2 regions of the Massilimicrobiota sp. mt181 genome follow, and region 1 is predicted to be linked to the other one. Evidence: a T-box and tRNA genes for the amino acid it is inferred to sense, from the RefSeq annotation. Region 1 holds a T-box; the other holds one or more tRNA genes.

The links. A T-box is a leader RNA that pairs with one kind of tRNA and senses whether it is charged. The one in region 1 lies ahead of asnS (asparagine--tRNA ligase), so its partner is inferred to be a tRNA-Asn.
Region 2: it encodes a tRNA-Asn, which carries the amino acid that the T-box ahead of asnS (asparagine--tRNA ligase) is inferred to sense. The anticodon was not compared.

Annotation. Positions count from the first base shown of each region.
Region 1 is NZ_JBVAYN010000007.1:78,263-95,106, forward strand. Features, by position in the region: gene ACZYT4_RS05835 (energy-coupled thiamine transporter ThiT) at 1-27, shown strand, start outside; gene ACZYT4_RS05840 (DUF402 domain-containing protein) at 163-726, shown strand; gene tsaE (tRNA (adenosine(37)-N6)-threonylcarbamoyltransferase complex ATPase subunit type 1 TsaE) at 710-1,159, shown strand; gene tsaB (tRNA (adenosine(37)-N6)-threonylcarbamoyltransferase complex dimerization subunit type 1 TsaB) at 1,147-1,752, shown strand; gene rimI (ribosomal protein S18-alanine N-acetyltransferase) at 1,743-2,192, shown strand; gene tsaD (tRNA (adenosine(37)-N6)-threonylcarbamoyltransferase complex transferase subunit TsaD) at 2,189-3,199, shown strand; gene ACZYT4_RS05865 (redox-sensing transcriptional repressor Rex) at 3,199-3,837, shown strand; T-box leader at 3,875-4,087, shown strand; gene asnS (asparagine--tRNA ligase) at 4,121-5,506, shown strand; gene ACZYT4_RS05875 (metallophosphoesterase family protein) at 5,588-7,072, shown strand; gene ACZYT4_RS05880 (D-2-hydroxyacid dehydrogenase) at 7,044-8,435, shown strand; gene ACZYT4_RS05885 (folate family ECF transporter S component) at 8,581-9,396, shown strand; gene spoVAC (stage V sporulation protein AC) at 9,668-10,111, shown strand; gene spoVAD (stage V sporulation protein AD) at 10,089-11,096, shown strand; gene spoVAE (stage V sporulation protein AE) at 11,093-11,443, shown strand; gene ACZYT4_RS05905 (spore germination protein) at 11,440-12,738, shown strand; gene ACZYT4_RS05910 (L-cysteine desulfidase family protein) at 12,856-14,124, shown strand; gene ACZYT4_RS05915 (segregation/condensation protein A) at 14,214-14,942, shown strand; gene scpB (SMC-Scp complex subunit ScpB) at 14,942-15,517, shown strand; gene ACZYT4_RS05925 (metallophosphoesterase) at 15,548-16,354, shown strand; gene ACZYT4_RS05930 (ABC transporter ATP-binding protein/permease) at 16,462-16,844, shown strand, end outside.
Region 2 is NZ_JBVAYN010000008.1:58,770-75,613, reverse strand. Features, by position in the region: gene ACZYT4_RS06400 (zinc-ribbon domain-containing protein) at 1-83, opposite strand, end outside; gene ACZYT4_RS06395 (PTS sugar transporter subunit IIC) at 159-1,496, opposite strand; gene ACZYT4_RS06390 (BglG family transcription antiterminator) at 1,745-3,670, shown strand; gene ACZYT4_RS06385 (P-loop NTPase) at 3,707-4,528, opposite strand; gene ACZYT4_RS06380 (YitT family protein) at 4,584-5,444, opposite strand; gene ACZYT4_RS06375 (heavy metal translocating P-type ATPase) at 5,535-7,409, opposite strand; gene ACZYT4_RS06370 (cation transporter) at 7,492-7,710, opposite strand; gene ACZYT4_RS06365 (ArsR/SmtB family transcription factor) at 7,728-8,087, opposite strand; gene ACZYT4_RS06360 (hypothetical protein) at 8,181-9,311, opposite strand; gene ACZYT4_RS06355 (DUF5640 domain-containing protein) at 9,626-9,958, opposite strand; gene ACZYT4_RS06350 (hypothetical protein) at 10,026-10,685, opposite strand; tRNA gene ACZYT4_RS06345 (tRNA-Gly) at 11,261-11,334, opposite strand; tRNA gene ACZYT4_RS06340 (tRNA-Leu) at 11,341-11,423, opposite strand; tRNA gene ACZYT4_RS06335 (tRNA-Lys) at 11,438-11,513, opposite strand; tRNA gene ACZYT4_RS06330 (tRNA-Thr) at 11,521-11,596, opposite strand; tRNA gene ACZYT4_RS06325 (tRNA-Val) at 11,605-11,680, opposite strand; tRNA gene ACZYT4_RS06320 (tRNA-Glu) at 11,684-11,759, opposite strand; tRNA gene ACZYT4_RS06315 (tRNA-Asn) at 11,767-11,842, opposite strand; gene ACZYT4_RS06310 (hypothetical protein) at 11,936-12,277, opposite strand; gene ACZYT4_RS06305 (aminotransferase-like domain-containing protein) at 12,324-13,523, opposite strand; gene ACZYT4_RS06300 (hypothetical protein) at 13,628-13,966, shown strand; gene ACZYT4_RS06295 (MerR family transcriptional regulator) at 13,977-14,849, opposite strand; gene ACZYT4_RS06290 (amino acid ABC transporter ATP-binding protein) at 14,929-15,672, opposite strand; gene ACZYT4_RS06285 (amino acid ABC transporter permease) at 15,681-16,403, opposite strand; gene ACZYT4_RS06280 (transporter substrate-binding domain-containing protein) at 16,407-16,844, opposite strand, start outside.

The sequences.
Region 1 (16,844 bases):
TCACGATTAAAAAGAGTTTTTGCATAATCTCTCTTCAATGAGAGATTTTTTTATTTGATTAAAGATAAGAAATGCATCTTCCATTCATTTATCAGGTAAAACTGCTTTAAAAAAAGCGCGAACTTGTGTATAATGTGAATGTTATAGAAAGAGGTTATGATTATGAATAAGACATTTGTTGGTCAAAACATTCTTATTCATTGTTATAAACATGATGGAAGTATTCATCGTTGTTGGGACAAAGGGCTTGTTTTAGAAGAAACACCACATCATTTTATTGTTGTCAATAATAGAACGTTAGTTACAGAGTCTGATGGTCGTAAATGGTATACAAGAGAACCGGCCATCTGTTATTTTCCAAAAAGGAAATGGTATAATGTGATTTGTATGATTCGTAAAACAGGTGTTCATTTTTATTGTAATATTGCCTCTCCAACATTATACGATGGTGAAGCCTTGAAATATATTGATTATGATTTAGATTTAAAGGTTTTTCCTGATTATAAATATAAGATTTTAGATGAAGAAGAGTATCGCCAACATAAGGCTATCATGCATTATAGTGATGAATTAGATTATATTTTACATCAACAGTTGAGCCAGCTTATTGAAATGACCATGAATATGTCTGGACCATTTAGACCTGGTTTTGCACAGCATTGGTATCATTTTTATCAGAGCGGAGAATACAAAAAAAGGAGAGATCATAGTGGATTTTCAAAATGAACAGGAAATGATTGATTTTGGAGAAAAATTAGCTCAACATTTATTTCCAAATGCTATTATTACCTTGGAAGGTGATTTGGGCGTTGGGAAAACAACTTTTACAAAAGGTATTGGAAAAGGTTTGGGAGTTCAAAAGATTATTAATTCACCGACTTTTACCATTGTTAAACAATATCAAGGGAAATGGCCACTTTATCATTTTGATGCCTATCGTCTAGAAGGACAGGATGATGAATTGGGATTTGAAGAAATGTTTGAAGCGGATGGTGTTTGTGTGATTGAATGGCCTGAATATATTCAGGATATTTTACCAGCTGAAAAACTGGAAATACATATGACAAAAAATAAAGATCAGACACGCAGTCTAAAGTTTTTTCCACATGGAGAAAAATATCAGCAATTATTAAAGGAGATGGGAATATGTTACAACTGATCATGGATACATCAAATCAGTATTTAGTAGTTGCTTTGTATGAAGATGAAAAATGTTTAGAATCTATTCAGGAACTGGGATCAAAACGTCAATCTGAAAATGCTATTCCTTATTTAGAAAAGTTATTAAAAAAATACAATAAAGAATTATTAGATGTAGATGAAATGGTTGTGACAATAGGACCAGGATCATATACGGGAGAAAGAGTTGCTTTGACTATTGCGAAAACTTTAAGCGTCATTTCTTCTGTACGCATAAAAGCTATTTCATCATTGGCGGCTTATGCCGGGTTAGAAAAATGTGTCTCTGTCATTGATGCACGCAGTCAAAAAGTTTTTGTTTGTACCTATAATCATGGCAAAGCGTTAATGCCAGAACAGATGATTGAAATTTCGCAATTTTCTCAATTGATGAATGATTATCAAGGTTATCAGGTAGTTGGACAAAGTGAGGTTGTTGACTTTCCACTTCATGAAGTGAATTTAGCAGCTCATTTACATGAACTGGCAAAATTACAAGATGCCGTTGATAATGTAGATGCACTGGTGCCACGATATCTCAAAGATGTAGAGGCCAAGAAAATATGTTTATAGAGCCTTTAAAAAAAGAAGATTTAAAGGAAATCACTGATATTGAAGAGTCATTGATAGAAACACCATGGCGATTAGAAGATTTTGATTATGAATTGAATCAGAATCCATTTGCTCATCTTTTTGTATTAAAAGATCAACAACAGATTTTTGGGTATGTTGATTTATGGATCATGTATGAACAGGCGCAGATTTCTACAATTGGTGTGCGTCGGGATAAGCAGTCTCAAGGATTTGGGCAGCAGTTACTGTCATATGCAATGAAAATAGCTGAACAATCAGGAGTTGAAGTTATGAGCCTTGAAGTGCGACAGTCCAATCAGCATGCAATTGCGCTTTATCAAAAAAATGGATTTCAGATTCAAAGTATACGAAAAAATTATTATCAGGATAATCATGAAGATGCCTATTTGATGGTTAAGGAAATGGAGGGAAAAAGATGAGTCTTATTTTAGCTATTGAATCAAGTTGTGATGAAATGGCTGTCGCCATTTTAAAAGATAAAAGAGAATTGTTATGTAATGTTGTGGCTTCACAGATTGATACCCATCGTTTGTTTGGGGGCGTTGTACCTGAGATTGCCAGTCGTATGCATGTAGAGTGTGTCTCTACAGTTTTAAAAACAGCCTTATCTCAGGCACAGATTGATATGCATGACATTGATGCTATAGCTGTGACGAAAGGTCCTGGACTGGTAGGTTCTTTGCATGTTGGTATGCAGGCTGCTAAAACTTTGGCTTTGGCCTATCATAAACCTTTGATAGGTGTTCATCACATTGCTGGACATATTTATGCTAATGAGCTGGTGGAAGATATTCAATATCCATGTCTCTGTCTGGTTGTCAGTGGAGGGCATAGTGAACTTGTTTATATGGAACATGAATTCTCTTTTGAAGTCATTGGTCAAACATTGGATGATGCCATTGGTGAAGCTTATGATAAAGTAGGACGTGTTTTACATTTGCCATATCCTGGAGGCCCAGTGATTGATCGTATGGCAGCACAAGGAAAACATAGTTATGCCTTGCCACTTCCGTTAAATGATGAAAGTTATAATTTTTCTTTTAGTGGATTAAAGTCAGCTGTGATTAATCTTTGCCATAATGCCAAACAACGTGGAGAAGACATTGTGCCAGAAGATTTAGCATGTTCTTTTCAGGAAGTTGCTGTAGATGTACTCGTTTCTAAAACAATTAAAGCTGCACAGGATTACCATGCTAAACAGATTATTGTAGCGGGTGGAGTCAGTGCCAATCAGGGCTTAAGACAGGCCTTGACAAAACAAAGCCCTATACCTGTTTTATTCCCACCAATGCGTTATTGTACGGATAATGCAGCGATGATTGCATCAGCAGCCCGTATTATGTTTGAACATCAATGTTTTTCACCGCTTGACTTAATGGTAAAACCGTCATATGATTTAGAAGAGGAAAGTCTTGGTGAATCATAATGGAAAAAAAACAACATAAAATTTCAAAAGCAACAATGTCTCGTTTTCCTGTGTATTTAAAAGCATTGCGCAATATGCAACATGAAGGGAAAAATAATTTCTTGTCAAGCGAATTGGCTGAAGCAACAGGTATCTTAGATACGACAATTCGTCGTGATTTTAGCTTTTTAACAACAAAAGAATCTTTAGGAAAACGTGGTATCGGTTACGATACAAAAGATATTATAAATATTTTAAATAATGTTTTAGGATTAGGATTAGATGAACCTATTATTTTGATTGGGGTAGGCAATTTGGGTAGTGCCATTTTAAAATATAATCGTTGGCAGTATACAGTGGGTAAAATTGTCTGTGGTTATGATTCTGATCAAAATAAAGTTGGAGAACGTTTTGGTGTGAAAATTCAACATATTGATGATTTGGAAAAAACTTTCCCTGAAGGCTGTAAAATTGCTATATTGGCTATTAGTCAGGATGTTCAACAAACTGTTGATCGTTTGATGGATTTAGGGGTCAAAGGCATTGTTGATTTTACACATACTCATTTTACTGTTCATCCTGATGTTGTTGTTCAAACTGTGGATGTTGTTGTCGCTATTCAGGAGCTTGTTTTAAAAATGCATGCAAATGATGAATAAAGTATTGAAATTTCATCAAAAAGATGGTAATAATATTTATAAAGTTATGATTTGAGAACACCTTATAAACATGTTTAAAAGCGACTTTTGGATGGTGAAAGCAAAAGAAACATATATAATGTGGAACACTCAATGAACTGGATAGGAGAAATGTGAGTAGACTATCCCGCAAGACTGCGTTATGGTAAGAGAGCATGATCGTCAGATGATGAATGAGGATGGTACCGCGATATTTCAAGTCGTTCCTTTAAGGAATGACTTTTTTTGTTAGGAGGAGAAAACAATGTTTGAGTTTATGACTGTAAGAGAATTATATGAAATGGTGTTAGCTGGAGAAGCCATGGAAACAGAAAGCCTGGAATATGTGGAATTAGATGGTTGGGTACGTACAAATCGTGATAATGGTAAAGTTGGTTTTATTGCATTAAATGATGGAACGTATTTTAGAAACTGTCAGATTGTATATTTACAGGAAAACTTATCTAATTATGATGAAGTAAAACATATCAGCACAGGAAGTGCTATACGTGTATTAGGAAAATTTAAATTGACACCTGATGCGAAACAGCCATTTGAAATTGAAGCAACCCAAGTTGTTGTAGAAGGTGCCTGTGACGATGATTTCCCATTACAAAAGAAGAGACACTCTTTTGAATATATGCGTGAAATCCCACATCTTCGTCCTCGTGCCAATACATTTTATGCGATTTTTAGATTAAGAAGTGTCTTGTCTATGGCTATTCATGAATTTTTCCAGTCACAAGGATTCGTTTATGTTCATACACCTATTATTACAAGTAATGATGGTGAAGGTGCTGGCGAAATGTTTAGAGCCACAACAATTGATGATACAAATTTTGATAAAGATTTCTTTGGTAAAGAAGCTTTCTTAACAGTTACAGGACAGCTTCATGTTGAAGCTTTCTGTATGGCATTTAGAGATGTCTATACATTTGGACCTGCTTTTAGAGCTGAAAATTCTAATACTTCACGTCATGCAAGTGAGTTTTGGATGATTGAACCAGAAATTGCTTTTGCCGATTTGGAAGATGATATGGATTTGATTGAAGACATGGTTAAATATTGTATTGATTACGTTTTAGAAAATGCACCTGAGGAAATGAAATTCTTTGAACAGATGATTGATAAAGATTGTATTCAAAGAATTACACATGTCAAAAATAGTGAATTTAAACGTATGACTTATACTGAAGCTATTGAAATTCTTGAAAAAGCAGATGTTAAATTTGAGAATAAAGTTGAATGGGGTATGGATTTAAATAGTGAACATGAACGTTATATTTGTGAACAGATTGTTGGTGGACCAGTGTTCCTAACAGATTATCCAAAAGAAATCAAAGCCTTTTATATGCGTTTAAATGATGATGGAAAAACAGTGGCTGCATGTGATTTACTGGTTCCAGGTATTGGGGAACTTGTTGGAGGAAGCCAACGTGAAGAAAGATATGAAGTTCTTGAAAAAATTATGGATGAAAAACAAATGTCTAAAGAAGGTCTTCAATGGTATATGGATTTAAGAAGATTTGGTGGATGTAAACATGCTGGTTTTGGTTTAGGATTTGATCGTTTCTTGATGTATTTAACTGGTATGCAAAACATTAGAGATGTTGAACCATTCCCAAGAACACCAAGAAATTTAAAATTTTAAAATATAACGGAAAACCGTTATATTTTTTCATATTCATTCATTTTATTTTGTAGTATAATGAAAACACGAGGTGAAAAAATAGTGAATGAAATCATCTTTATCAATACTTTTTTCAATATTGTTTTTCGTAATGAATTAGCTTATATGCGAGATTTTATGATATCTTATCAATATATGCAAAATTTTATCCAATGGCTGGATAAACGTCAGATAGAATGTCCTGTTTTATGCTCTATTACTGAAGACGAATATGCTTTTTTATCTCGTTTGATGAAAGCAGAAGATGTTGACCATGTTTTGCATAAGCCTTTTTCTATAGAAATGGAAAACTTGGCACGGGAATATGAAGATGCAACACATATCTTATATGTCCCTGGATTTCAAGAAGTCTCAAATGATTTTTTAGAAACAAATTCTTATAATCATATATATTTTTATCATATTCCAGGATATTTTCATCGCAGTGATCTGTCTTTCTTTGATCCTTTTCCTGCTTTTTTCTGTGCTTTACGTCATGTTGATTTATGGCCTGGATGTTTAATTTTTAAGGGACAGCAAGCTGTTTTTGCACCCATCCATAAGCAGGAAGATATGAAACAATTGTTTCATTATATTGAACAAGAAGTCAATCTTTTTGAAGTCTATAATAATTACTATCAAAATGATGCGTATTTTATTCAATTGAGTGATTTACATTTAGGAAAGGATAAACGTCAAAGGGGGCTCACGCGTCTTTATGCATCTTTGGATGAATTGATTCCGAGATTACCATCTCCATGGCCTATTCAGATTTTGATTACAGGAGATTTGATGGAATCACCTAATCGAAAAAATATGTATCTGGCGAATGATTTTATGAACAGTCTTAAAAAAAGATATAAAGCGAATGTGACTTTTATTTTGGGAAATCATGATGTTATTGTGCATGGCTTTAACTTTGCCAGAAACCAAAAAAGTAAGGTTATCGCTTATCTGTTAGGAGAGAATATTAAAGTTCTGGAACAGGAGAAAATTATTATTATTAAGATGGATACAACCAGTGAAGGGAATCTGGCTAGAGGAAAAGTTGGAGAAAGACAATTGGCAGAAATTGATGATGAATTATCAGCAATTGACCATATTGAAGATTATACTTTACTGCTTATGCTGCATCATCATGTTTATCCAATTAACAAAGCAGAGTTTATTAAGACAAAATGGCATGAAAAAACATTTATCAATCGTATCATTGAAACTTCAAAGGTTTTAGTGGATGCACCATTATTGATTGATTGGATTCAAAAAAGACATATTCATTATGTTTTTCATGGACATAAACATCTTCCGTTTTTTAGAAAAGAAGATGATTGTTACTATATAGGAGCAGGTAGTGCAACTGGAGGATTGAAAGAAAGTCGCAGTCGTTATATTTCTTATAATATTATGAAATATGATATGCGTGAGAAAAAAATGAAAATCTGTATGATTTTTTATGATGATAAAGCCAAAGCAGAAAGGCAGCGTGTTGAAGTTTATTTATTTGAAGGAGGAAATAATCATGAAACTTGTGGATCGCATGAAGGATGAAGAATTAGGAACAGCTTTACTTTATAATTTTACAAAAGGTTATGGACAACCTGTTCCTATAGAACTTTATGATGTGGTTTTACCACTTCTTTATAATGATTTTATAAGAGAACATATTTTATCTTTAACATCACTTCAGGAATGTATATATCAAGGTGTACAAAAAGATGAACATTTTAAACAACATATCTTAGAAGATATTGAAAATGATAAGACAATGACTTCAAAAGCTTTAGGTGTAGCTATGATTCAACGTATTTTAAAGTTTGAAATTGTTGATACAACTATGTGTGGCGTGGCTTTACCAACAGATATTTTAGATTTAAATGAAGCTATTCAATTAGGAAAGATGTTTCAAAATGTATCCTTGGAAGATTTTATGACTTTACTTCGTCAAGAAGATGTTCATATTGTTGTTTTACAGAGTGCTTCTGTTGGAAAGGATATAGATTTATCTCAAATTTGTTCGTTAGGACAAGTGACGATGTATGAAGATACCAAGCCTTCAGAAATAAGAGGACGTATCTTAGGAGCAGATATTGTCATTACCAATAAAAATCAAATGACAAAAGAAGTTCTGGAAGGTTTAAACCGTTTGAAATTGATATGTCTGTTTGCGACAGGAACAAATAATGTTGATTTAACATATTGTCGAGAACATGGTATTAAAGTTGCAAATGTTAAAGATTATTCAACAACAACTGTGGCTCAACATACATTGGCTTTATTAATGCATTTGGTTGAAAAAAATGTAGCTTATGATCATTTTGTGAAATCAAAAGAGTACGCAAGAAGTGAACGTTTTAGCTATTTTGATGATGTTTTCCACGATGTGTCATCTATGACATGGGGAATTGTTGGATTGGGTCATATTGGTCGACAGGTTGCAGGTATTGCGACTGCTATGGGGGCTAAAGTGCAATATTATTCAACAAGTGGAAAAAATGCAACAAGTGATTATCAGCAGGTAGATTTTGATACTTTATTAAAAACATCTGATATCATCACGATTCATGCACCGTTAAATGATCAGACACATTATTTATTTAATGAAGAAGCTTTAAGAAAAATGAAAAAGACAGCTTATCTGATTAATGTTGGACGTGGTGGCATTATTGAAGAAAAAGCTCTTGTTAAGGTATTAAATGAAGGACATCTATCAGGTGTTGGTTTAGATGTTTTTGAACATGAACCATTATTAGAAGATGATGTGATTTATCAGATTCAAGATATGGATAAAGTGATTTTAACACCACATATTGCATGGGGATCTATTGAAGCTAGACAAAGATGTGTCAATGAAGTTTATCAAAATATTTTGGCTTTTCTTAAAGGTGAAGATCGCAGTATTGTCAATCTATAAGAAATGATGTATGATAGAAAAAATATAAAAAGAAGGAGGAGTCTACGTCAGTAGCAAAGCATGTACGGTCATCAGATCGGAATTAACGCCTGTGGACTAGAAATGAGGACGAAGCAGGAAAATTTGTTATCAGTAGCATAGTGTTATGGAACAATTGATTATTGCAATAGTGATTATTGCCTTAGGTTTTTATGTGTTTAAGTTTTATCCTTTTGAAAAAGGAAATGTTATGAAACTGGTTATTGGAGCCATTTTCATTATTTTAACGGCTATCTGTAAAAGATTAGCTATTATGATTCCATTATTTGGAGCAGAGAGTCTTAAGATTGGATTTGAATATATTCCTTTAATGTTAGCAGGATATTTTTTATCACCCAGTTATGCCTTTGTAGTTGGTTTATGTAGTGATGTGATTGGTTTGATTTTGGTTCCTACTGGATTTCCATTTTTTGGATTTACTTTAGGAACAATTCTTGTCAGTGTCATTCCTTCACTGATTCGTGAACATTCTAAAAAAATCAGTCCACAGAATGTACTACGTATTGTTGTGGGGTTGATTTTTGTTTTAGGGATAGGGGCTTCTATTTATATTGGACAGCTTGATTCCATAAGTATTTCAGAAACGACTTATCAGTTACATTTTCAACAAAAAATCACATTGATTTCTTTATGTTTATTATTGATGATGATATTTATTGTCATCATTTATATCATTAAACATAGGATTAATGTACAGGAAGCCAAAACTTTTTCAACATGGATATTATGTGTAGTTGCGACAGAAATTGTTGTCACACTTTGTTTAACACCATTATGGCTGGATATGATGTATCACATTCCTTGGACAATTTCACTATGTATAAGAGTTGTGAAAGAATGTGCTGTATTACCAATTGAGATATTTATAGGATATTGTTTAATACCACTCATACAAAGAATATGGATACGTTTAGAAAAATAATACATTTTTTATGGCTTGTTTAGTAAATTGACACGCATTAAAAATAGAATATATATCAAAAGCAACAAGAATATTAAGATTCCTGTTGCTTTTTGATTTCATGACCATCTTCATCAACTTCAATAACTTCAAAAAAATATTCAAAAATACGAGTTAAAAGATTTTTTATTTTCAATATTTTTCATCCCTTTCATTTATAGTTTATGTTTTTATGAAAAAAATCATGTTTGAAATATAAAAAAATGTAAACACTATGTAAGAGGTGAAAAAAATGGATCGTAAGGAATATGATCAGTTGGCTGATGAATTAAAGCCAGCGGGACATAAAATAAAAAATGCATTTTATGCATTCTTATATGGTGGAGTGATTGGTATCATTGCTCAAGGTGTTTTAGAATTTTTTATGAATTTCTATAAAATCAGTCAAGAAGATGCAACACCTATGATGATTATTACATTAGTACTGATAAGTTGTTTGCTTACAGGATTAGGCATTTATGATAAATTGGCTCAAAAAGCTGGGGCTGGAACTTTTATTCCGATTACTGGTTTTGCAAATAGTATGACATCAAGTGCCTTAGATTGCAAAAGTGAAGGTCTTGTCATGGGCATTGGCAGTAATATGTTTAAATTGGGTGGCACTGTGATTACTTATGGAATTGTGAGTTCAGCATTGCTGGGAGTGATTCGTTATGTCATTACGCTTTTTGGGTAATTCATTAAAAATCAATCATGTATATATTGAATCATCGGGAACGGTCTGTGGACCATTGGAACATCAGGGACCATTAGGTGCATGTTTTGATAAAAGTATACAGGATTATCATTATGGTGAAAAATCATTTGAAAAAGCTGAACGCAAAATGTTAAGGGATGCCTTGGATATTTGTTTAAAAAGAGAACGTCTGAAATATAAGGATATTGATTTGTATTTAGGTAGTGATTTGATGAATCAGATCACGACAGTTCATTATCTAGCTAGAGAATTACCACGACCATTTATTGGTGTTTATGGAGCTTGTTCGGGATTTGCTTTATCAATGGCAACTGCTGCCTTGTTTATTGAAGCTGGATTTATGGAAAAAGTGGTCACTATGGTTTCCAGTCATAATGCAACAGCTGAACGTCAATATCGCTATCCTGTAGAATATGGTGCTCAAAAAAGAGAGACAACAACCTTTACTGCAACAGGTGCTGTTTCTACCTTATTAAGTTCACAACCACAGCCAGTCAGAGTCGAAGCTTTAACACTTGGCAGAGTGATTGATTACAGTCAAAATGATGTCAATGATATGGGACGTGCTATGGCACCAGCAGCTTTTGATACTTTAATGAATCATTTTCAAGATCTCAAAAGGTCTTTCCATGATTATGATTTGGTAGTGACTGGAGATTTATCAATGTATGGGCACCAGATTTTAAAGGAAATGCTATTACGTCATAAGATTGATGTTGTTCATTATAATGATTGTGGATGTATGCTTTATGATTTATCTTCACAGGAAGTTTTTCAAGGTGGGAGTGGTTGTGTTTGTAGTGCTTTGGTGACAATGGGCTCACTTTATCCTCAATTAAGAGAAAAGAAGATGAAACGTATTCTTGTTGTGGCGACCGGAGCTTTGCTTTCACCTATGATGACTTCACAAAAAGAAAGTATTCCCTGTGTTGCCCATGCCATAAGTTTGGAGGCGGTAGAATGAATTATATCATGGCTTTTTTATTTAGTGGTCTTATATGTTTGATTGCTCAACTGATTTATGATCATAGCCATTTCACCCCTGGACATATTACCAGTCTATTTGTTGTATTAGGTTCTTTTTTAGATTTATTTCATATTTATGATCGCTTGATTGAAATCTTTCATGCAGGGGCTTTGATACCTATTACCAGCTTTGGTCATTCTTTAATGCATGGCGCTATGGCTGCTACCAAAGAATATGGCATCTTTGGTATTGCTATGGGGATGTTTGATTTAACAGCTGCTGGAATCACTGCAGCAATTCTGTTTGGTTTCCTTGTCGCTATTTTATTTAAACCACGCTCATGAATAATTCTTATGATTTAAAACATCGTATTCTCAATTTTAAAGGACGCTTGCTTCATCTTTATTTTCTAGCAAGTTTATCAAACGATGTTTTAATTTCACGATTGGTTGAAGGCATTGAAAATAGACAAGGAAAAGATCTGGAGAACTGTTTAAATATGGGGGATGTGGAAATCGTTTCAACCAATAATATTCAAAGAATTCAACAGGCTTTATTGGGTGGGAATTGTGCATTATTTGATGGAGAAACAACCTATCTTATGGATTCAAAAAATTACCCAAATCGTTCCATTGAAGAACCAGAAACAGAAAAAAGTGTTCGTGGTGCCAAAGATGGATTTAATGAATCGATTTTAAATAATACAGGTTTGATTCGTCGTCGTATTAAATCTCCAGAATTATGCTTTCATTTGACAACTATGGGAACTGAAAATCCTATTGATATTGCTGTTGTGTATTTAGAAAATAAAGTTGATCAGCACATTTTAAAACAGCTTCTTAAACGTATAGAAGATGTTCAGGCCCAGGAATTTATTATGAGTGATCGTGCTATTGAAGAAGTATTATTGAATCAGGGATACAATCCTTTTCCATTAGTACGGTATAGTGAAAGACCTGATATTGTTGCAACACATATCCAACATGGTTTTATCGCTATTTTATGTGATACATCTTCTTCCGTTGTGATGTTGCCAACGACTCTTTTTGAAATTTTAGAACATGTCGAAGAACATCGTCAAACACCATTGATTGGGACTTTTATTCGTCTTATTCGTATGGCTGCAGTTTTTCTTTCTGTATATCTGGTTCCGCTATTTGCCTTGATTTCCTCTTTTATGGTTTGGGATTATTCATTTTTTATTCAAATCTTAATTATGGAATTGTCTATAGAACTTTTAAGAATAGCAACTGTTCATACCCCTCAATCTTTGTCAAATGCAATGGGATTGATAGCAGCCATATTATTGGGTGAGTTTGCGATTCAGTTAGGCTTTTTTTCGGAAGATATTTTAATGTTCTGTGCGATTGGTACAGTAGGTGGTTTTGCAACACCGAATTATGAATTATCATTAACCAATAAATATATTAAAGTCATGATGCTGATAAGTATTATGTTTTTTAATATTTTTGGTTTTGTCATTTTTAATCTGATTTTATGGATAAGTCTATCAAGGATTAAGACATTTGGTGTTTCCTATCTTTATCCATTGTATCCTTATGATGGAAAAGCACTTTTTCAATTCTTAATTAGACAATCTAAGAAAAATCAAGTCTCAAAAGAGTCCTCACAAATTTAAAGTTGATTTTATCATTCTGTGCTCTCAAAAATTCACTAAGGACATAAAAATTGAAGAATTTTCTTTCTTGTTTAGATAAACAATGATACAATAGGAAAGAAATGGGGAGACAGAATTATGAAAGAAAAAATCTATCATCAATATATTCGCATTTTAAAAGAGGAACTGGTTCCAGCCATGGGGTGTACAGAACCTATTGCGCTGGCCTATTGTGCCAGTAAATGTCGTGATATTTTAGATGATGACATTGTCAAAGCTGAAGTTCAAGTCAGCGGTAATATTCTTAAAAATGTGAAAAGTGTTGTTGTACCTAATACTGGAGGTCTTAAAGGTATAGCGGCAAGTGTGGCAGCAGGCGTTGTTGCTGGAATTACTGAAAATGTTTTAGAAGTCATTGCTCATGTGCAGGAAGAACAAAAGCAACAGATGAAACAATGGTTAGAACAGGTGCCTGTTGATATATCGCCAATGGAAAGTGAAAATGTATTAGACATGATGATTCATTTGATTGGTTCTCATCATGATGCAAAAGTGAGAATCGCAGGATATCATACACATATTGTTTATATTGAAAGAGATCAGCAAGTGCTTTATCATTGTGGTGTTGTATCTTCTAGTGATGAATCCTTGACTGATCGTAGTTTATTAAATATCCATGATATATATGAATTTGCTAATCAAGTGAAAATAGAGGATATCAAAGATATTCTACAGAGACAAATTGATTATAATTATGCGATTGCCTGTGAAGGGTTAAAAAATTCTTGGGGTGCAAACATTGGTAAGATTTTATTAAAGACTTATGGTGATGATGTCAAAGTCAAGGCTAAAGCTTATGCGGCAGCAGGTAGTGATGCGAGAATGAGTGGTTGTGAACTTCCTGTAGTTATCAATTCAGGAAGTGGTAATCAGGGTATGAGTGCCTCTTTACCAGTCATTGTCTATGCCAAAGAATATCAGAAAAGCCAAGAAGACCTTTATCGTGCATTGATTGTATCAAATCTATGTACAATTCATCAAAAGACAGGTATTGGACGTTTATCAGCCTATTGTGGAGCTGTCAGTGCCGGTATTGGTGCAGGATGTGGGATTGCTTATTTATTAGGTGGCGATTATGAAGCCATCTGTCATACTATGGTCAATGGTTTGGCCATTGTTTCAGGAATCGTTTGTGATGGTGCGAAGCCTTCATGTGCTGGGAAGATAGCCAGCAGTGTTGATGCCGGTATTTTAGGATATTACATGTATAAAAATGGTTGTGAATTCAAAGATGGAGAAGGTTTGGTTTTAAAAGGTGTAGAAAATACGATTCAAAATATTGGACGATTGTCACGTGATGGAATGAAAGAAACAGATAAAGAAATTATTAGATTGATGTGCCGTTAACAAGGATGATTTTCCTTGTTTTCTTTTTAAAAAATAGTAAAGTATTTTTGAATTTTTTATGCTATAATACAAAAGTTAGGGGTGAAAGTATGGCATACGAAGTTGTTCTTGATGATTTTCAGGGTCCGTTAGATTTATTATTACATTTGATAAAAGAAAAGGAAATGGATTTAGAAACATTGGAAGTTTCAGTGATTACAGATCAATATTTAGCTTATATTGACCAGATGGATCCACAACAATTAGAAACAGTTTCAGAATATCTTGTAATGGCTGCCCAGCTCATTGAAATGAAGAGTAAAATGCTTTTACCTAGTGAAAAGGTTGAGTTAGAAGATGAATATCAACCTGATCCACGTGAACAGTTAATTCAAAGATTGATTGAATATAAAAGATATAAAGATGTTTTGGAAGATTTTAAAGAGCAATATGAAAAACGTCAGCTTATTCATACCAAGGCACCTGCTTTAATGGATGATTATGTGGTTGATACAAGTGAAATGATTCCTCAAAATCTTGAAGTTTATGATCTCATTCGTGCAATGCAAAAAATGTTTCAAAGAAAAGCTTTAATGGCACCTTTAGAATCAAAAATTGCACGTATTGAAATTTCTATTGATGAACGTAGTGATCAGATTAGACAATATTTCCGTATACATAAAAATCAGAAAGTCAAATTAGAAGATCTATTTGATGAACCAACAAAGATATATTTTGTGATTACATTTTTATCAATATTGGTTCTGGTCAATAAAAATGAGTTGATCATAGAACAAAATGGTAATTTTGAAGATATCTATTTAAAGGAGCGAACTTGATGGAAGATAAGGAAATCTTAAGTGTTATCGAAGGAATGTTGTTTTTGGCTGGAGATGATGGTTTAACAATCAAACAAATCAGTAATGTCTTACAGTTAAGTAAAAAAGAAGCAACACAGTATATGGATGAGTTAATGCAAATAGAACATCAAAGAGAAGTCAAAGGATTTGAGCTTGTCAACTTTGGAGGTGTCTATAAATTTGCGACACTACCACAACATCACGAATATTATCAACGCATGATTGAACAGAGTGAAAATACATTGTCAAATGCTGCTTTAGAAACTTTAGCGATTATTGCTTATAATCAGCCTATTACACGTGTAGGTGTTGAAGAAATTAGAGGTGTTGGTTGTGATGCTATGATTAGAAAGCTGGTTGCTAAGGCATTGATTAAGGAAGTCGGAAGAGAAGATACACCGGGGAAACCGATTTTATATGGTGTGACAGATGAATTTATGGATGCTTTTTCTTTGACATCTTTAGATGAGTTACCTGAACTGAAAGAAATGAAAGAAGATTTTGATCAGGGAGATATTTTTAATACAAAGTATACTGAGGATAAAGCACTTTAATGTGCTTTTTTTAGAAATGAAGAAGAGAAAATGTCTTATATTTATGCAATATCAGATATTCATGGTAGATATGATTTGTTAGAAGAAATGGTAAGAGAACGCCTACATTTTGAAATAGGAGATGTTCTTGTCTTATTAGGTGATTATGTGGATGGAGGAGATTCCTATACAACACTTGAAAAGATTTATCAGCTTCAAAAATTATATCCGCAACAGGTTATTGTACTGATGGGAAATCATGAAGAATGGCTATTATCATTTTTACGAAATCGTCCAAGTCGTCTGTCAGTTCAGATACAGCAGAATTTTCAGACTTTAGAAAGTTTTATTGGGGAAGAAGAATTCACACGCATCTATCAACACTCAGCGCAACATTATCAGGAGCGTTATTCTCTTTTGGAAGATATGTATCAACAATGTCGAAAGCAAATTTGTCAAAAGTATGGTTATCTGATTGAATGGCTGGAAAAACTGCCATATTATTATGAAAGTGCCTATCAACAGATATTTGTCCATGCAGGAATTGAGGTTGTTTTGGGATTTGAGGAGGCATGGAAAGATCTTTCTGATGAGAATATTTTTTGTATGAAGTATCCGCCAGAAAAGGGGAGTTTCTATAAAACAGTGATTGCTGGACATGTGGGAACACATCAGATAGTCAATGATCCTACATTTCATCGTATTTGTCGCCTAGGAGACTTTATATATCTGGATTCTTCAGTTGCTCAGAGTCAGCATTTAAATTTACTGGCATTTCATTGTCAAACATATCAATATCAAGGATGGATTAAAGAGAAGGGGCAGTGGATCAGTTATGATATTCCGTCTTTATTGTAAAGAAAGTGATCAAAGTGAATCACTTTTTTTATTGACTTAAAAGTTACTCTATGCTAACATTAAGAATATTTTTAGTTAGATAAAGCTAACGACGAAGGGAGTAAAATATGTTTGACAAAAGATTATTAAAAGAAATGCCAAACGCGAGACCATATATTTTTAAACAGGTATTTTGTCAATGGATTGCATTATTGATGAATATTCTGTTTACTTTATTGATATGTTTTTTATTTATTCATTTGTATGAAAATCAGATAACCATGCAGATGATCATAAATGTTTTGATAAGCATGTTGATTTTATTAGTCATAAGAGCCTTGGTTTTAAAGAAGGTAACACATTATTCCTATTTAGGAGCTAGTGTTGTCAAAAAGACTTTGCGTCAACGTGTATTTGAAAAAGTTTTAGATTTAGGAAATCATTATCAGGATTATGTGAGAACGAGTGAGCTAGTGCAGCTTTCTGTTGAAGGAATTAATCAGTTAGAAAC
Region 2 (16,844 bases), on a different contig from region 1:
GATTCACTTAATGGTTTTCCACAATAGGTGCAAAATTCAGCATCATCTGGTAAATCCTTATAACAATTTGGACATGTTTTCATAATATACTTCCTCCTTCGAATAAAAGAAGGGCTGTAAATAAACGCGTTTGACAGCCCTTTTGATGTTCTTAAAAATTATTCTGCATTTGCAGTTGCTTCAGCTTCAATTCTCTCTACTTCTGATTTTTCATAAGCTTTCCAGAATGGATAGAAAATCACTAAACCAATCGCAAAGTTAATAAATACAATGATTACACCACCGATTGATCCACCATTACTCAAGTATCCTAAGATTGGTGATGGTGTAGCCCAAGGTAATGTCATATACATCTTACCAACAAATCCAATGTCAGTTAAGAAATATGTTAATGCAGCAGTAATTGTATGTGTTAAAACAAATGGGATGATCAAGAATGCATTTAACACAACTGGCAAACCAAACATAATTGGTTCAACAATACAGAAGACAGCTGGAGGTAAACAGATTGTAGCCAATGGTTTTAAATGAGGCAATTTCTTGCTTGACATATACATGTAAACTAAGATTGGCCAACATGAAGATACCCATTGAGACAATCTACATAAGTTAGGTGTCCAAACATATGGTAAATCAGCGACAGCAGTACCAGCCACGAATGCAGCATTATTTTCAGCAATCCATGTATTTGTAAAGGCATTAATAACAGCTCCTGTGATATTATCACCATGTAAACCGCAAGTCCATAATAATGCAGATAAGAATTGTTGTAATGTATATACGGCAATATTATCAGCAGCAGAGAAGATTGGTAATAATACATTTCCAACTAATTCTGGAATATTGAACCCAGCTAAAGTTCTAATTCCCCAGCAGACAATTGTAATAAAGAAGTATGGGATAATAGCTGAGAAACTATCTGCAACTGCTGGTGGAACACCATCAGGCAAAGTGATTTTAATATTGTGTTTATAACAGATACTTACAATATTAATTGCAATAGCTCCTGCAACCATGGCAGTGATAACCCCTGCACCACCCCAATAAGTTGTTTCAAGTGCAGCAGGAAGTGATGCAGCATCAACACCTTCAACAAACAATTGACCAACAGAGTCATAATTCAATAAAATGAAAGCGAAGAATGCTCCGACAGCTCCAGTTGTTTTGTTGAAACCTTTGATTTCAGCATACTCAGAACCAAATGCAATAACAATGTAGATAGCCATAAATCCCATTGATAAGCTGTTAACAAGTGAAATATCAGCAGCCCAAGGTTTTAAGAATGGCAATAAAGCAGTTTCCGTCAATTGACCATCTGATGCAAACAGGTTGATAACCAAGAAAATAGATCCAACCATTGTAACCCCAATGGCAGCTACCATCCCGTTAACCAATGCTCGAACAAATGGAATTTGTCCAAACTTTGTCATCGGACCGGCAATAACGTCAACTTTCTCCATGAGTGAGTCCATAAAAGACTTCTTTTCAGTAGACATAAAATTTTCTCCCTTCTCTTTAAATTTTAAAAACGTGTAAACGTTTTCTCTACACTTCATATTTTATCTTTTCTTCACAAAATTTCCACATTATCATTTGTCACAACTAATGTCACTTTTCTCACAAAAAGTGCCTAATATGCTGATTTTTCGTCATTTTTGTTATAAATCTTTTGTACGATTTTATCGAGAAATCGTTTACACAAAGTCTATGATTTGTTATAATTTTAAAATTAAGGAGGGGTTCTATGAAATTAAAGAAAGATGAGATAGAAATTTTAAAATTACTCGTTACATCTACTGATTATATTTCTTCTTATGATATCGCAACAATCACTGGCATTAATCGACGACTCGTTAGAGATGAAATTGCCAACATTAAAGTGATTCTAAAAGATTTAGGCTATGAACTAATTTCCAAAACTTCTAAAGGATATATGATCAAAAACAAATCATCCTCTTCTCTTAAAACTTTGCAGTCTTTTATTGAAAAAGCTCAAAAGCACCGTGAATCACTCTTTCCAACTCAACCCAATGAAAGAGAAGGCTATATTTTAAAGCGTCTGATTGATATTGATGATTATGTCAAAATTGACCAATTAGCTGAGGAACTGCTGGTGAGTCGTTCGACTATTTCCAATGATATTAAAAATTGTCGCCGTACCATGAAAAAATATCATCTTTCACTCTCACAAAAGCCTAATTATGGAATCAAGATTTTAGGTCAAGAAGTCAATAAAAGAAAACCCATTTGCGATTTTATTTTTACCAACTTGAGACAGTCAGAAATGTTTTATGATTATTTAAATTCATTTATTTTAGAAGCTACATCCCTAGAATATGGTATTTTAAAAATTATCAAAAAATATCAAATTGAGTTTTCTGACTATGCTCTATGTGACTTTCTCTTATCCTTATCTATCACTCTTTCACGTATACTTCGTGGAAAAACAATTCATGAATCACCAGATATTGCATCCATTGCTTCACGAAATGAATTTGATGCAGCCAAAGAAATTGCATTATTTATAGAAGAAAATACTGATTGTCATATCAATATTCATGAAATTCACTGGATTGCGATTGAACTGATTTGCAAACGTTCCACTCAAGGTTTGACATTCCATCAGGATCCAACTGTTATTATGATAACCAATGAAATTCTACAAACCATCGCCAAGCAGACATTATTTCAGTTTGATAATGAAAAATTCAATCATACTTTTAATCTCTATGTAGAAAATGCTTTACTTAGAATTAAATATGATGAGAAAATCAGAAATCCACTTTATGATGAATTAAAAACTGTTTATCCTTTAGGTTATTATTTTGCAGAAATATCTTCATCTATTATTGAAAAATATACCAAAAGAAAACTATCTATGAGTGAACTGGCTTTCTTTGCGATTATATTTAATAATGCTATCTTTAATCAACATACACCTAAAAAGAAGGTTCTTCTTTTATGTGGCTTAGGTGGTGGTGCTCAAGACTTATCTGCTTATCAGATTTTGAAACATTTTGAAAATCAGATTAATATTATCAAGACATTATCTTACTATAAACTGCCTGATGAAAATCTAGCACAATACGATTTTATCATCTCTACTGTTCCTATTCATAGAAATCTTTCGATACCTTATATCAATATTTCATCTATTATTACATCAGATGATATAGACTCCATCAATAATTTTTTAATTTATCAGTATCATCAAAATATTCTCAAAACAACTTTCTTGCCTCAACTTTATAAAGACCATGTCTCTGCCAGAAGTAAAAACGAAGTCATCAAAGAATTTTATCAATTGCTTAAAAATCAGTTCCCACAAATTAAAGAATCATTCAAAATGCATATAGCTAATTCTGAATATCATCAAATGACTATTTATCCACATCAAATAGCATTAATCAGATTGAATAAACCAATTAATAACAATGATATTCTTTCTACTATCATTCTTAATAAAAACATCATATGGAATAAAAAAGAAGTTCGCATCATTATTTTATTTTCTTGTGTTGATCCTCATCACTTTATTTATAATACACTCAGCGATACTTTAAAAAGTTTGACTGCACATCAGGAGGATATTCTTGAAATCATGAATCATCCATCCTATCCACAATTTATGAATACTATTTTCAAACATCAAAAACTCATGAATTTGTAAAAGCGGGCCGTTGATATAAACAGCTCGCTTTTTTGATTAAAAATTCTTAACTTGTTTTTCAAATTCATCTAACCAATCAGATGAATAGTTTTCAATCATACCCATATCAGAAAGTTGTGTTAATTCACTATCTAAAGGTAATTGACCAAGTATCTTTAAATCATATTTATCTGCCACATCTTGCAGATGACTTTTTCCAAAGACGAAAATTTTCTTGCCACAATCTGGACATTGTACATAACTCATATTTTCTACAATACCTAAAATAGGAATATTCATTTTCTTTGCCATATTGACAGCTTTAGAAACAATCATGCTGACAAGTTCCTGTGGACTTGTCACAATCACAATACCATCTAAAGGTAAAGACTGAAAGATTGTCAAAGGGACATCTCCTGTTCCTGGAGGCATATCAACGAACATATAATCCACTTCGCCCCATCTGACATCACTCCAGAATTGTTTAATCATACCTGCTAAAATAGGTCCACGCCATACCACTGGTTCTTCAGCATTATCTAATAAAAGATTCGTTGACATAATCTCAATACCCTCTAAAGACTTGGCTGGAATAATTTCTTCTCCATTAGAATAAATCTGTGTCCCTTCTACACCAAATGTTTTGGCAATTGATGGTCCTGTAATATCTCCATCTAAGACAGCACAGCGATATCCTTCACGCTGCTTTAAAACTGCTAATAAAGACGTAATAGATGATTTTCCTACACCGCCTTTACCACTGACAACTCCAATCACTTTATGTATTTTTGAATTTTTATTCATCGGAGCTAAAAAGCTTCTTTCTTCACAATCTTCCTGACATGATTGACAATCATGATGACAGTCTTGACTACTCATAATATAACCTCCATATCTTCTTGTATTATAACCCATTTGCTTTTCTTTTTCACTATTATGACTCTATATATTCTTTTTTAAAGGTAAATCCTCTTCCTTTCACTTCGTTAACCTTGCTGACAACCATAAAAGCATGTTCATCAATATTTAAAACCAGGTGATTTAATTTAGGTAATTCACGATTAGAAATCACTGTCATAATCACAGGATATTCATTTTTCATATAACCAGAAATAGATTTTAACATTGTTGTTCCTCGGTCAAGTTCATGAATAATCATATCATTGATTTGTTGATATTCCTTAGAAACAATCATCACTTCTGTCTGTGCCTTCCCAACGACCAGAACTTTATCTAAAACAATCGTATATGTAGCCACCAAAACAATGCCATAAAGAACCATTTCTCGATTGGTATAAAACACCTGCATCAATAAAATTATAAAATCAAAAGCATACATAGAAACCGATACCGGTATTCCTGTTTTTTTATTAATAATCAATGGTGGAATATCCATTCCTCCTGTTGAAGCATTACATTTGATAACAATCCCGATTGCAACACCAATCATCACTCCACCAAGCAGCGCAGCAAGTAATGGATCTGTTGTCATTTGTGTATAGCCTATTGTTTTTTCAAAAACACTTAAAATAAATGGATAATAAAAAGTACTGATTAATGTCGTAAAAGCAAAAGTTTTACCTAAAATCAATAAACCAAGTAAAAACATCAAAATATTAAAAACAGATAAAAATAAAGTCATTGGGATACCTAATAAATGCTGTGCTCCAATAGATAAACCCGTTGATCCTCCCGTAATTAATCCATTAGGAACAATAAACAATAAAACAGCGAAAGCATATATCGTATTTCCAATAAGAACTCCTATAATATTTCTTATGAATTTATTATTCATCATATACACCCTTTCTTCACAAAGCATTATTATACCACTTCAAAATCCAAAAAAAAAGATAACAGAATGACTTTCTGTTACCTTCCATATTTATCGAATTCGTAAAGCTCTCGTTGCATTGATGACCGCAATGACCATCACACCAACATCAGCAAAGATAGCCAACCACATATTGGCAATACCAAAAGCACCCAAAATTAAGCAAATGAATTTGACCGCCAAAGCAAAGACAATATTCTCTTTCACAATTCTTAATGTTTTTAATGAAATTTTCATAGCCAATGAAATCTTAGCAGGATCATCATCCATCAAAACAATATCAGCTGCTTCAATTGCGGCATCACTACCTAAAGCTCCCATTGCAATGCCAATATCAACACGTGATAACACAGGTGCATCATTAATACCATCACCAACAAAAGCAACTTTTTCCTTTTCACCTTTCTGCTGTAAAATATCTTCAACTTTTGCGACTTTATCAGCTGGCAACAATTCACTATAAACACGATCAATACCAATCTCTTTAGCCACTCTTGTAGCAGTCTGTTTTGTATCCCCTGTTAACATAATCGTTTCTTTGATACCTTGTGACTTTAAGGATTGAATAGCTATTTTTGAAGTGTCTTTAATCACATCAGAAATCACAATGCAGCCTGCATATTGACCATCGATTGCCATATAGACGACTGTTCCATCAGGATGATTTCCTTTGATATTGACATCTATTCTATTCATCAATTTTTCATTACCAGCATAAACAACATGATCATTCACTCTTCCATAAATACCATGTCCAGCGATTTCCTTAATATCACGCACAGCATCTCTGTCTAATGGTTGACCATAAGCCTTTTGCAAGCTTAAACTGATAGGGTGACTAGAAGCCATTTCCACATGAGCTGCATAGTACAATAACTGTTGTTCATCAAAATCAGCAGAAGGAATGATATGTGTCACTTCAAAGACACCTTTTGTGAGTGTTCCCGTTTTATCAAAGACAATATATTTTGCACTAGCAAGAGCTTCTAAATAATTAGAACCTTTGACTAAAATACCTTGTGTAGAAGCACAGCCAATACCTCCAAAGAAACTTAATGGTATAGAAATAACCAATGCACATGGACAACTGATAACCAGGAATGTCAAAGCACGAATAATCCAATCACCCCATGAAGCATCTTGTCCCATTAACATCAACACAACTGGTGGAATAATTGCTAATGCCAATGCACTATAACATACTGCAGGTGTATAGTATTTCGCAAACTTTGTAATAAAGTTTTCTGAGCGAGATTTCTTCATACTTGAGTTTTCAACCAAATCAAGAATTTTGGAAACTGTTGATTCACCAAACTCCTTTGTTGTCTGAACTTTAATGACACCACTCATATTAATAAAGCCACTAATCACTTCATCTCCACAATGTGCATCTCTTGGTACACTTTCACCTGTTAAAGCACTCGTATTAAATGTTGTATTCCCTTCCACAATAATACCATCAATGGGAACCTTTTCCCCAGGATTGACAATGATTTCACTACCTATTTCGACATCATCAGGATCAACTTTTTGAAGTTTACCATCCACCATCATATTGGCATAATCAGGACGAATATCCATCAATGCTGCAATATTACGACGACTCTTTCCAACCGCAACACTTTGAAACAATTCTCCAATCTGATAAAAGAGCATAACAGCTACACCTTCGCGGAATTCTCCTAAACACATAGCTCCTACAGTCGCAACAGCCATTAAAAAGTTTTCATCAAAGACTTGTTTATTCAAGATTCCTTTGATAGCTTTTCTTAAAATATCATACCCAATAACCAGATAAGGTATTAAATAAAGAATAACTTCTACATATAAATTCACAGAAACATATGATGTAAAAATCACAATTCCAATCATTAATATTAAAGATATCAGTATTCTATAGAGAACTTTCTTTTGTTTTTTATTCATAAATACACTCCCATTCATTTTAATATATGTTCATTCATTCATATATTGTCCAAATAAATATCCCTTTTTAAGGGAATTTATTCTATAAATAAATTTCACAGTCATCTTCTACAACTTTACAATTTTTATATGCTTCCTGCATAACATCATCAACATTGACACCATCTTCAAATTCGACTTTTAATTTTAAAGTCATAAAGCTTAAAGTTGCATCTTTAACTCCTTTTGTATTTTTAACTGCTTCTTCCATTTTAGCAGCACAATTTGCACAATCCACATCAACTTTATATGTCTTTTTCATATTCCTTTTCCCCTTTCTTATTCCTCAACATGTTCCATGCCCATTGACATGATTGTTCTGACATGATCATCATCCAATGAATAGAAAATCACTTTTCCTTCACGTCTAAATTTAATGAGTTTGCTATCTTTCAAAACTCTCAACTGATGACTGACTGCAGATTGACTCAGTCCGAGAATTTGTGCAATATCTCCCACACATAATTCACTCTCAAATAAAGCATATAATATCTTAATACGCGTTGTATCTCCAAATACCTTAAATAAATCAGCCAATTCATATAAATACTCATCATCAGGTTGTTTTTCTTTCACTCTTTTGACAACATCTTCATGAACTGCTAAAAAATCATTCTGATTGTCTGTCTGTGTAGCCATATCATCACTCCCTTATTGAACATATGAGCATCTCTTCATATATAAATATATACCTTCACTTGCTATATGTCAATATTCTTTCATAAGAATATATCAAAATACATATAAATTATTTGATTTCGCCTTATTTGCTTTATGATCTAGCGCTTTAACTTGATATGTCCACTCAAGCTGACTTCCTTGTTCGACAGAAGCCAGTGATGCAAATTCAAATACATTTTCAAAATCAAAACCTGTTTCATTTAAAAATGTCTGTCCATCTATAGTCCACATACTAGAATTTTCTTCTAAGAATTTTGATGACACATTGATTTTTGGCCCTGAATAGGAAACCAAAACACTATCAGATGGATATGAAGAATATGACGTAACATTATCAAGATGTGTAGGGTATTTATCTAAAATTGTTGTCTTTGTATCAGGAGAACAAGAATGCTGAAGCATCAAATATTGACCATCTTTTGAAAAGCAGGCTTTTGTCTTTAGAAGATAATAATCTTTTTGATCATCAGTTTCATCAGTATCCTGATACACATCATGTGCTGTATATAAATATGTACTTGTTGGAAGTTTTGTATCAGAATTGACTAGATAGTGTCTACTCATATTTGATCCTTGCGGTTTGGCATGAAATTGATTTTTATCAATCAGATAATCTAAACAAGGGATTAGATAACTTTCTATAGAAAGAGAATCATCATTGAAAAATACAGTTTCAATTTCATTTTTCAAATCCGTATTTTCTGAATATTTCAACACAGAAAAACTACCTCGCATTTTGACAAGTTCTTTTAAAACCAACTCACCAGTACTTAGTGAATAAACAGGGCTATAATTTTGAAAAACAAGATCTAATTCATCAGAAAGATTTTCAATAGTATTATTCCCAAGAAACAAAATATAGTTTTCCTGAACATAATCCTTTATAAATTGTTTCACCTCTAAATATGAAAGTGATTCTTGATCCACAGCCACGACATCTTCATCATCAAACTGGTATGTACTGATATTCGATGGATTCAATATGGTAATTGTTATAGATTCGTATTTTTGATCTATTTTATCAATCACTTCATGATCAACTGATTTCTCACTTATCAATATAACTTTTCCTTTTCCTGAAAAAGTCGGATGATGATCATTGTTGAATTGAAAACTTATACCTGTTAGACAAATAATCACCAATAACGAAATAATAATGATGATGATAAATTTTGATTTCATAACTTCCCTTCTCACTTATTTATTATTTTTGAGTGCAGATAATTCTTTGAGGTCATCTTCATTTTCATTGTATATTGGATTGTATATGTTGTCAATCATTGCACTATTCTATAAAAAAACTTACGATAGTTAATCGTAAGTTATCAAACGCAATCAATTTTCTCGTTCTATTTATATCTTTTATCCCCCCGATAAATTCATCAGGAGTTTCGTCCATATTATGTGTTACTGAACAGCCAGCCATTTGCCATCTATCACATTATTAAAAATTTCCATATGAGGACTGTTTTCATAAGCATTGCGCTTTTTTATATTTACTTCTCTCTTGCGAAATGATACTCAAAATCATGATCTGTTCGCTTTAACAAGAGTTTATCATTTTCAACTTCAAAATAATAAGATGGATTAAATATAACACCATTTTCTGAAGAAGATAAAGAAACTTGATTTTCTTCAATTTTATATGTACCTTTCGTATCAGTACCTTTATCACTCATAGTAAAAGTTCCATCTTCTTTGAATTCAATACTTTCTATATCGCTTCCTTGCCATTTACCAATAATATCATCACTTCCATTATTATCACTACTATTACATCCTGTTAAGATACACATTGACATTATAACTAATAAAATCATCTTTTTCATATACATATTCTCCTTACACTCTTCTTTTATAATTGAAAAATACTAAAGCTAAATCTTCAAATTTTCACTAGTGTTTTGAACGAATCATTTTAAACGGAAGTTTAAAAGTTTTCACAATGACATATTGAACAATACTTACAACCACTTCAACCATATAACTTATCGCAAGTGAAAAGAATACATTATATATCCATTGCCCAATTGTATTTCCAAATAGAGTCATTCCCCAATGAGGTAAAACATTTTCTAAATCAGTAACTAAAAATATAAATGATACAATGATTAACAAAATCATTTTAAAAGGCAATGTAAATTCAGATATGTATTCATCTATATTACTGTCATCTGGCAAAAAATCACCATTTTTTATTCTTCTCCACTGAAAAAATTCATAAACTACAGCAATTATACATATTTCAATATAAAAATAAGGACTCGTTAAATCGGAATTTGAAATAACGAGAAATTCTCCTGCTAAAACGGTTAATCCTAGTAATAAAACAACAAAAAATTGTCCTAAGAATAATAGTACCAATAAGAAAATATATTTTTTTGAAGCACTTTTTAGGCTTTTTAAATCAATATTCATATCCCAATAACTTAGAATAGATATACCCAGACTGATTACAATCAAACATATTAACCCCAGCGGATATTTTTTAAAACCATAAGTAACATATAAAGGAAAATTACTGATCAATTGTAAAAGTAATTTAAATATAATCATCTTTTCTTACACCTTCTCTTGATTAAAAATCTATTTTGTTTTAAATCTATACATAAATGATATTTTTTCATATTTACAAGATTTTATTCTCCTTGAACACTTTTTATTTTATAGTTTTTTTTAACGACTGTCTATAAATATTTCATATGCGAGAAAAATAATGTTTCATGGTTTCAAATTATCATTTTCATACTTTTCTATAAACAGATTGTCTTCTTCATCATTTTTGAGTTCTCTTAACATCTTAAGTTGTTTTAATTAGAATGATAAGACGAATTATCAGAAACTTTTTTAAGTGAACTACTATAAGACTGGAGTCTATCCAAATAATTTAATGGAAATTGTTTTAATAACATATACCTTTTCAGATTCTTTTTTAACATTTCAATAGTATCGCTTCTTTTTAACTTCAAATTTTTTTACTGAAACATCCATATATCAATCCTCCTTTTGAATTTAGACACAAAAAAACTATGTTGATTACAACATAGCTTATAGCCGAACCACTGTTATTGAGTTTGCCAAAATAGATATTTAGTTGATATACTCTGCATTTTTTTACTCTATTAATCAAATGGAGCGGGTGATGGGAATCGAACCCACGTAGTCAGCTTGGAAGGCTGAAGTTCTACCATTGAACTACACCCGCAAAAACTGGTGCGGATGACAGGACTTGAACCTGCACGCCGAAGCACTAGATCCTAAGTCTAGCGTGTCTGCCAGTTTCACCACATCCGCATCCTCTTAACAAATGGTGACCCGCAGGCGACTCGAACGCCTGACCCTCTGATTAAAAGTCAGATGCTCTACCTACTGAGCTAGCGGGTCATATATATGGTGCCGGCTAAAGGACTTGAACCCTCAACCTACTGATTACAAGTCAGTTGCTCTACCAATTGAGCTAAGCCGGCAAAAAAAATGGTGGAGGTTAACGGGCTCGAACCGCTGACCCTCTGCTTGTAAGGCAGATGCTCTCCCAACTGAGCTAAACCTCCATATGGTGACCTGTACGGGATTCGAACCCGTGAATGCATGCGTGAAAGGCATGTGAGTTAACCGTTTCTCCAACAGGCCACAAAAATGGCGCTTGAAGTAGGACTCGAACCTACGACCGATCGGTTAACAGCCGATTGCTCTACCAACTGAGCTATTCAAGCATTTCTTGTTGCTTAACTATATTATCATATCGTTATACTTATTGCAAGACTTTTTTAAAAAAAAAGAAGTCAAAATTGACTTCATCATGACTTCTATAAAAATTCTCCATTTTTTCCCCAATTTTCAAATTCTTCTATCGATAAATACTGCTGTTGAACAGGTATTTTTGTAATACGTTCTACTTCTTTTAGCAGCTTTTCTGCAAATTCTTTTTTATACTGATAATCTGTTGTATGAAAAAGTTGACACGCAATCTTCATACAATCCATTTCTTCACCTTTAAAATACATCACTTGATTATCTTCTATATGAATCATCAAGTTTTCTTCTTTTTTATTTGGTAAGATAGAAATCAGTTTTCCAGCACTTTCTTTTAAAGCTTTTTCCTGATTTAATGTTAATGTTTTTGTTGTTGTAAATGTTATAAACGGCATATTATTTTCCTCCCATTTATCAATTATATATGAAGGTTTTTAAAAATTATGACGAAACCTCACACATTTCATAAGTTAATTGTCCTAAAATTTTCACACCTTCTCTAATCTTATCATCTGTTGGTGTTGAATAATTCATTCTAAAACTATGACATTCTTTTGTATCATCATCCAAAAATGCATTTCCTGGCACAACAGCTACATTTTTTTCTAAAGCTTTTTTCACAAACGTTAACATATCTACATGTTCTGGTAAAGTGACCCATATAAACATACCACCTGTTGGTTTGGTATATTGAACTGATGGATGAAAATGTTTTTTCATTTCCTCAAGCATCAAATAACATTTGTTTTTATAAATCTTTCTAATAGATTCAATATGAGCGTCCATATCATAGTTGCATAAATATCTTGCCATCACTTTTTGTGCCCATAAATTAGAATGAACATCACTAGCCTGTTTTGCTACAACAAACTTTTGAATAATTTCACGAGGTGCCACAGCACAAGCTACACGCATTCCTGGCGCAATAATCTTAGAAAGACTGGCAGCATAAATCACCAACCCATCCTGATCTAATGATTTAATAGAAGGAATGGCTTCACCTTCAAATCTTAAATCTCCATATGGATTATCTTCCAAAATAAGAACTTCATATTTTTTTGCTAAAGCGAGAATTTGTTTTCTCACTTCTAATGACATTGTCATACCCGTTGGATTTTGAAAATTAGGTATCAAATAAATAAACTTTGGTTTTGGTTCCATTTGTAGAGCTTTTTCCAAAGCATCCAAATCCAATTGTCCATCTTTATACTCAACACCTCGTAAGACTGCTCCCAATGATTTAAAAGCATTCAATGCTCCTAAGAAACTTGGATTTTCACATACAACGACATCACCTTCATTACATAATGTCTTTGCTGCAAATTCCATAATCTGTTGAGAACCAGAAGTCACCAGCATCTGGTCTTTATCTGTTAAAATCTGTTCATGACGATTTAAAAACTTTGTAGCCGCCTGAATAAACTCCTGATCTCCTTCTGTAATACCATATTGCAAGACACTGATAGGCTCATGAGATAATATATCAGCAGAAATTTTTTCTATCTCCTTAACAGGGAAAGCTTCTGCCGAAGGATTGCCACCTGCAAAACTGATCATTTGTGGATCAGCTGTAGCCTTTAATATTTCTCTAATAGCAGATGCTTTGACATTTGACATACGATTAGCAAATTGATATTTCATCTTAAATCCCCCTTTACTTTATATTTTATTATAAACCAATTTCATGAGAATAACTAGATATTTATCAAAACAAGCGATATAATAGAATTAGGTGGTGATAAGACATGCAGGTTGTTGTCGTTGTTTTAAATAAGCTTGATTGCTTAGATGATTTACTTGCCAATTTAAAAAGAGCTGGTGTTCGAGGGGGAACAATTATTGAATCTACTGGAATGATTAAAACAATAGATGATTCTGATGAAAGCTATTTATTAGGTTCATTACGTTTATTTTTAGAAAATCCTCGCCCTGAAAGCAAGACAATTTTCTTTATTGTTGACGATAGTCAAATAGAATTAGTTAGAAAAACTATCGATGATTCTGTTGGTGGTATTGATAATCCAAATACCGGTATCGTCTTTGGTTTACCTTTGACATTTGCAGATGGTCTCATGAAAAAATAAAGTTTCGGCTTTATTTTTTTATTAACCGAAACTTTGAATCATAATAAATGTGAAGTTCCTGACAAACTCTCTGATTGAAATCCATAAGTTGTTGATAATAATGAGCATAATCATCTGATAGTTCACACATAGCTGGTATGAAAATATCATAATAGCCACTATCTCTTAACCTCATTTTGATTTGACGATTAGGGTAATTGATAATGCAATACCACCATTTTTGTTGTAACTCATAATTTTTGATTATTAACTGTTTAATAGACTCATACGCATCTTTTTGATTGATCAATTGATTTTTATATATGTTGACATCATGCCATACTTGTTTTAATTGTTTTTGATTCACCCTAGAAATAAACAACAAAAAACGATATGCCCATGGAATTTTCATATGAAAATGATCCCAAAAATCAATAATACATTGGTAAGCTTTTTGTTGTTTTTGCGTATGAATGTGAATATGAAGATAAGGTTGAAAATGCTCATAAAACATATCAAAAAATGGTTGAGGAATATTGTCAAACATAATTTGATATATATCATCCAATGAAAAAACATCTTCAATATGATCACTTTCAATGAAATGATATAATTGTTCTAAACTTTCTTGTTGACAAGAAAGTTGTTTTTGTCTTTGCGTATAGATTTGTTGAAGATATTCTTTTTTCTTATTAGCATCTAAATCCAGCAAACAACGAATATCTGCAATAGAGATAGACCAACTACGATACATCACAATTTCTTTTAATCTTTGAACATCTTCATCACTGAATTCACGATATCCATTTTGACTTTTATGAATATGAAGCAAACATTGTTTTTCATAATAATAAATAGCTTTTTTTGTTACATGGCACTGACTGCAAACTTCTTGTATTTTCATATCTCATTTCATCTCCCATTTTCATCATAAACTATCCTGTAAGGTCAATGTCAACAAAAAAAGTATCATTTCTGATACTTTATTCCTTCGTTTTTAAATAACGTTTTAAAAATGTTTGAGTACGTGCTTCTTGAGGATGTTCAAAGATTTGTTCTGGTGTTCCTTCTTCCGCAATCACACCTTGATCCATAAAAATAACACGTGATGATACGTCTTTCGCAAATTCCATTTCATGAGTGACAACAATCATTGTCAAACCTTCATCAGCGAGTTCTTTCATAATATTCAAAACATCACCAACCATTTCTGGGTCTAATGCACTTGTTGGTTCATCAAAAAGCAAAACTTCAGGACTCATACATAACGCTCTTGCGATAGCAACCCTTTGTTTTTGCCCACCTGATAATTGTACACTGCTTTTATTTGCAAAAGCACTCATACCCACTTTTTCTAAATATTTGAAAGCCATTTGTTTCGCTTCTTCTTTATTTCTTTTTAAAACCTTGATTTGTCCAATCATACAGTTTTCTAATACTGTTAAATTGTTGAATAGATTAAATCCCTGAAACACCATACCAACTTTAGAACGATATTGATTCACATTGAAGTGACGATCTAAAATATCTTGTCCATGATATAAAATATGTCCATCATCTAATCGTTCTAATAAGTTAATACAACGTAATAATGTTGATTTTCCACTTCCACTTGAACCAATAATTGTCACAACTTCACCTTTATGTATATCAAAATTGATATCATGCAAAACTTCTAATTGTTTAAATCTTTTCTTTAAATGTTGTACTTGAATAATTGCATCCATAATATCTCCTAACTGCAAAAGTCCTTGCTTTGTTTTTTAGAATTTAATCTTTTTTCGATATAATTTAAAATAAAGGTGCTGATCGTTGTTAAAAATAAATAAATAATTGCAGCAACCAAGAAACATTCAATGTATTTCATATTTGATCCTGCCACAGATGTTGTCTGAAAATATAATTCGGTTACAGAAATAACATTCAACATAGAACTGTCTTTAATATTGACAATCAATTGGTTCCCAATTGATGGAAATGTATTTTTAATAGCTTGTGGAAAAATCACTGAAATAAGTGTCTGGCTTGTTGTCATCCCTAAACTTTTCGCAGCTTCACTCTGACCCGCATCAACAGATTGAATACCTGCACGAATGATTTCAGCCATATATGCCCCTGTATTAATAGAGATAATAAACAATCCAGCAACTAAAGGAGTCCAGTTGAAAGCAGGTTTTAATAAATAATATAAGAACATAGCCTGCACCATCATAGGAGTTCCTCTAAATACCCAAATATAGAAACTAGTAATCCACTTCCCTAAACGTTTAAATAAACGACTGACTGATGAATCATAATCATTGATCTCAATAGCTCTTATACCACCTACAACTAATCCTATAAGAAAACCACAAACCGTTCCTACAACAGCATATAATAAAGTAATTTGAATACCATAACTGAATAGAGAAATATTTTCAACAAATATTTCCCACGCTTTTGCAAAATCAATACTCATAAATTATTCTCCTGCTGGCTGTCTATTAACAGCTTCAGTCATCAGTTGTTTTCTTTCATCTGTTGTAATTTTATCTAAAGATGCCTGTACCTGTTTAAAGAATTCACTATCTCTTGTTCCTTCTTTTAAACCAATAGATACTGTTGTATCACATTCAAAACCTTTTCCTTCATCAAATTGGACAATTGTTAAATCTTTGTTCGCTGCAACAACACCTTCAGCAACAGCCATTTCTGCAGTAATCCCATCAACATCTCCTTGTTGTAATGCAACTACCATTTCAGGATAAGTTGCTTTAGGAGTCATATGATGAACTCCTTTGATTTGATCAATAACATCATCATAGTTTGTTCCTTTTTGTCCAATAACATTTTTACCACTAAATTGTTGGATATCTGTAAACTTTGCTTCTTCACCATCTTTACGTACAATCATAATCAT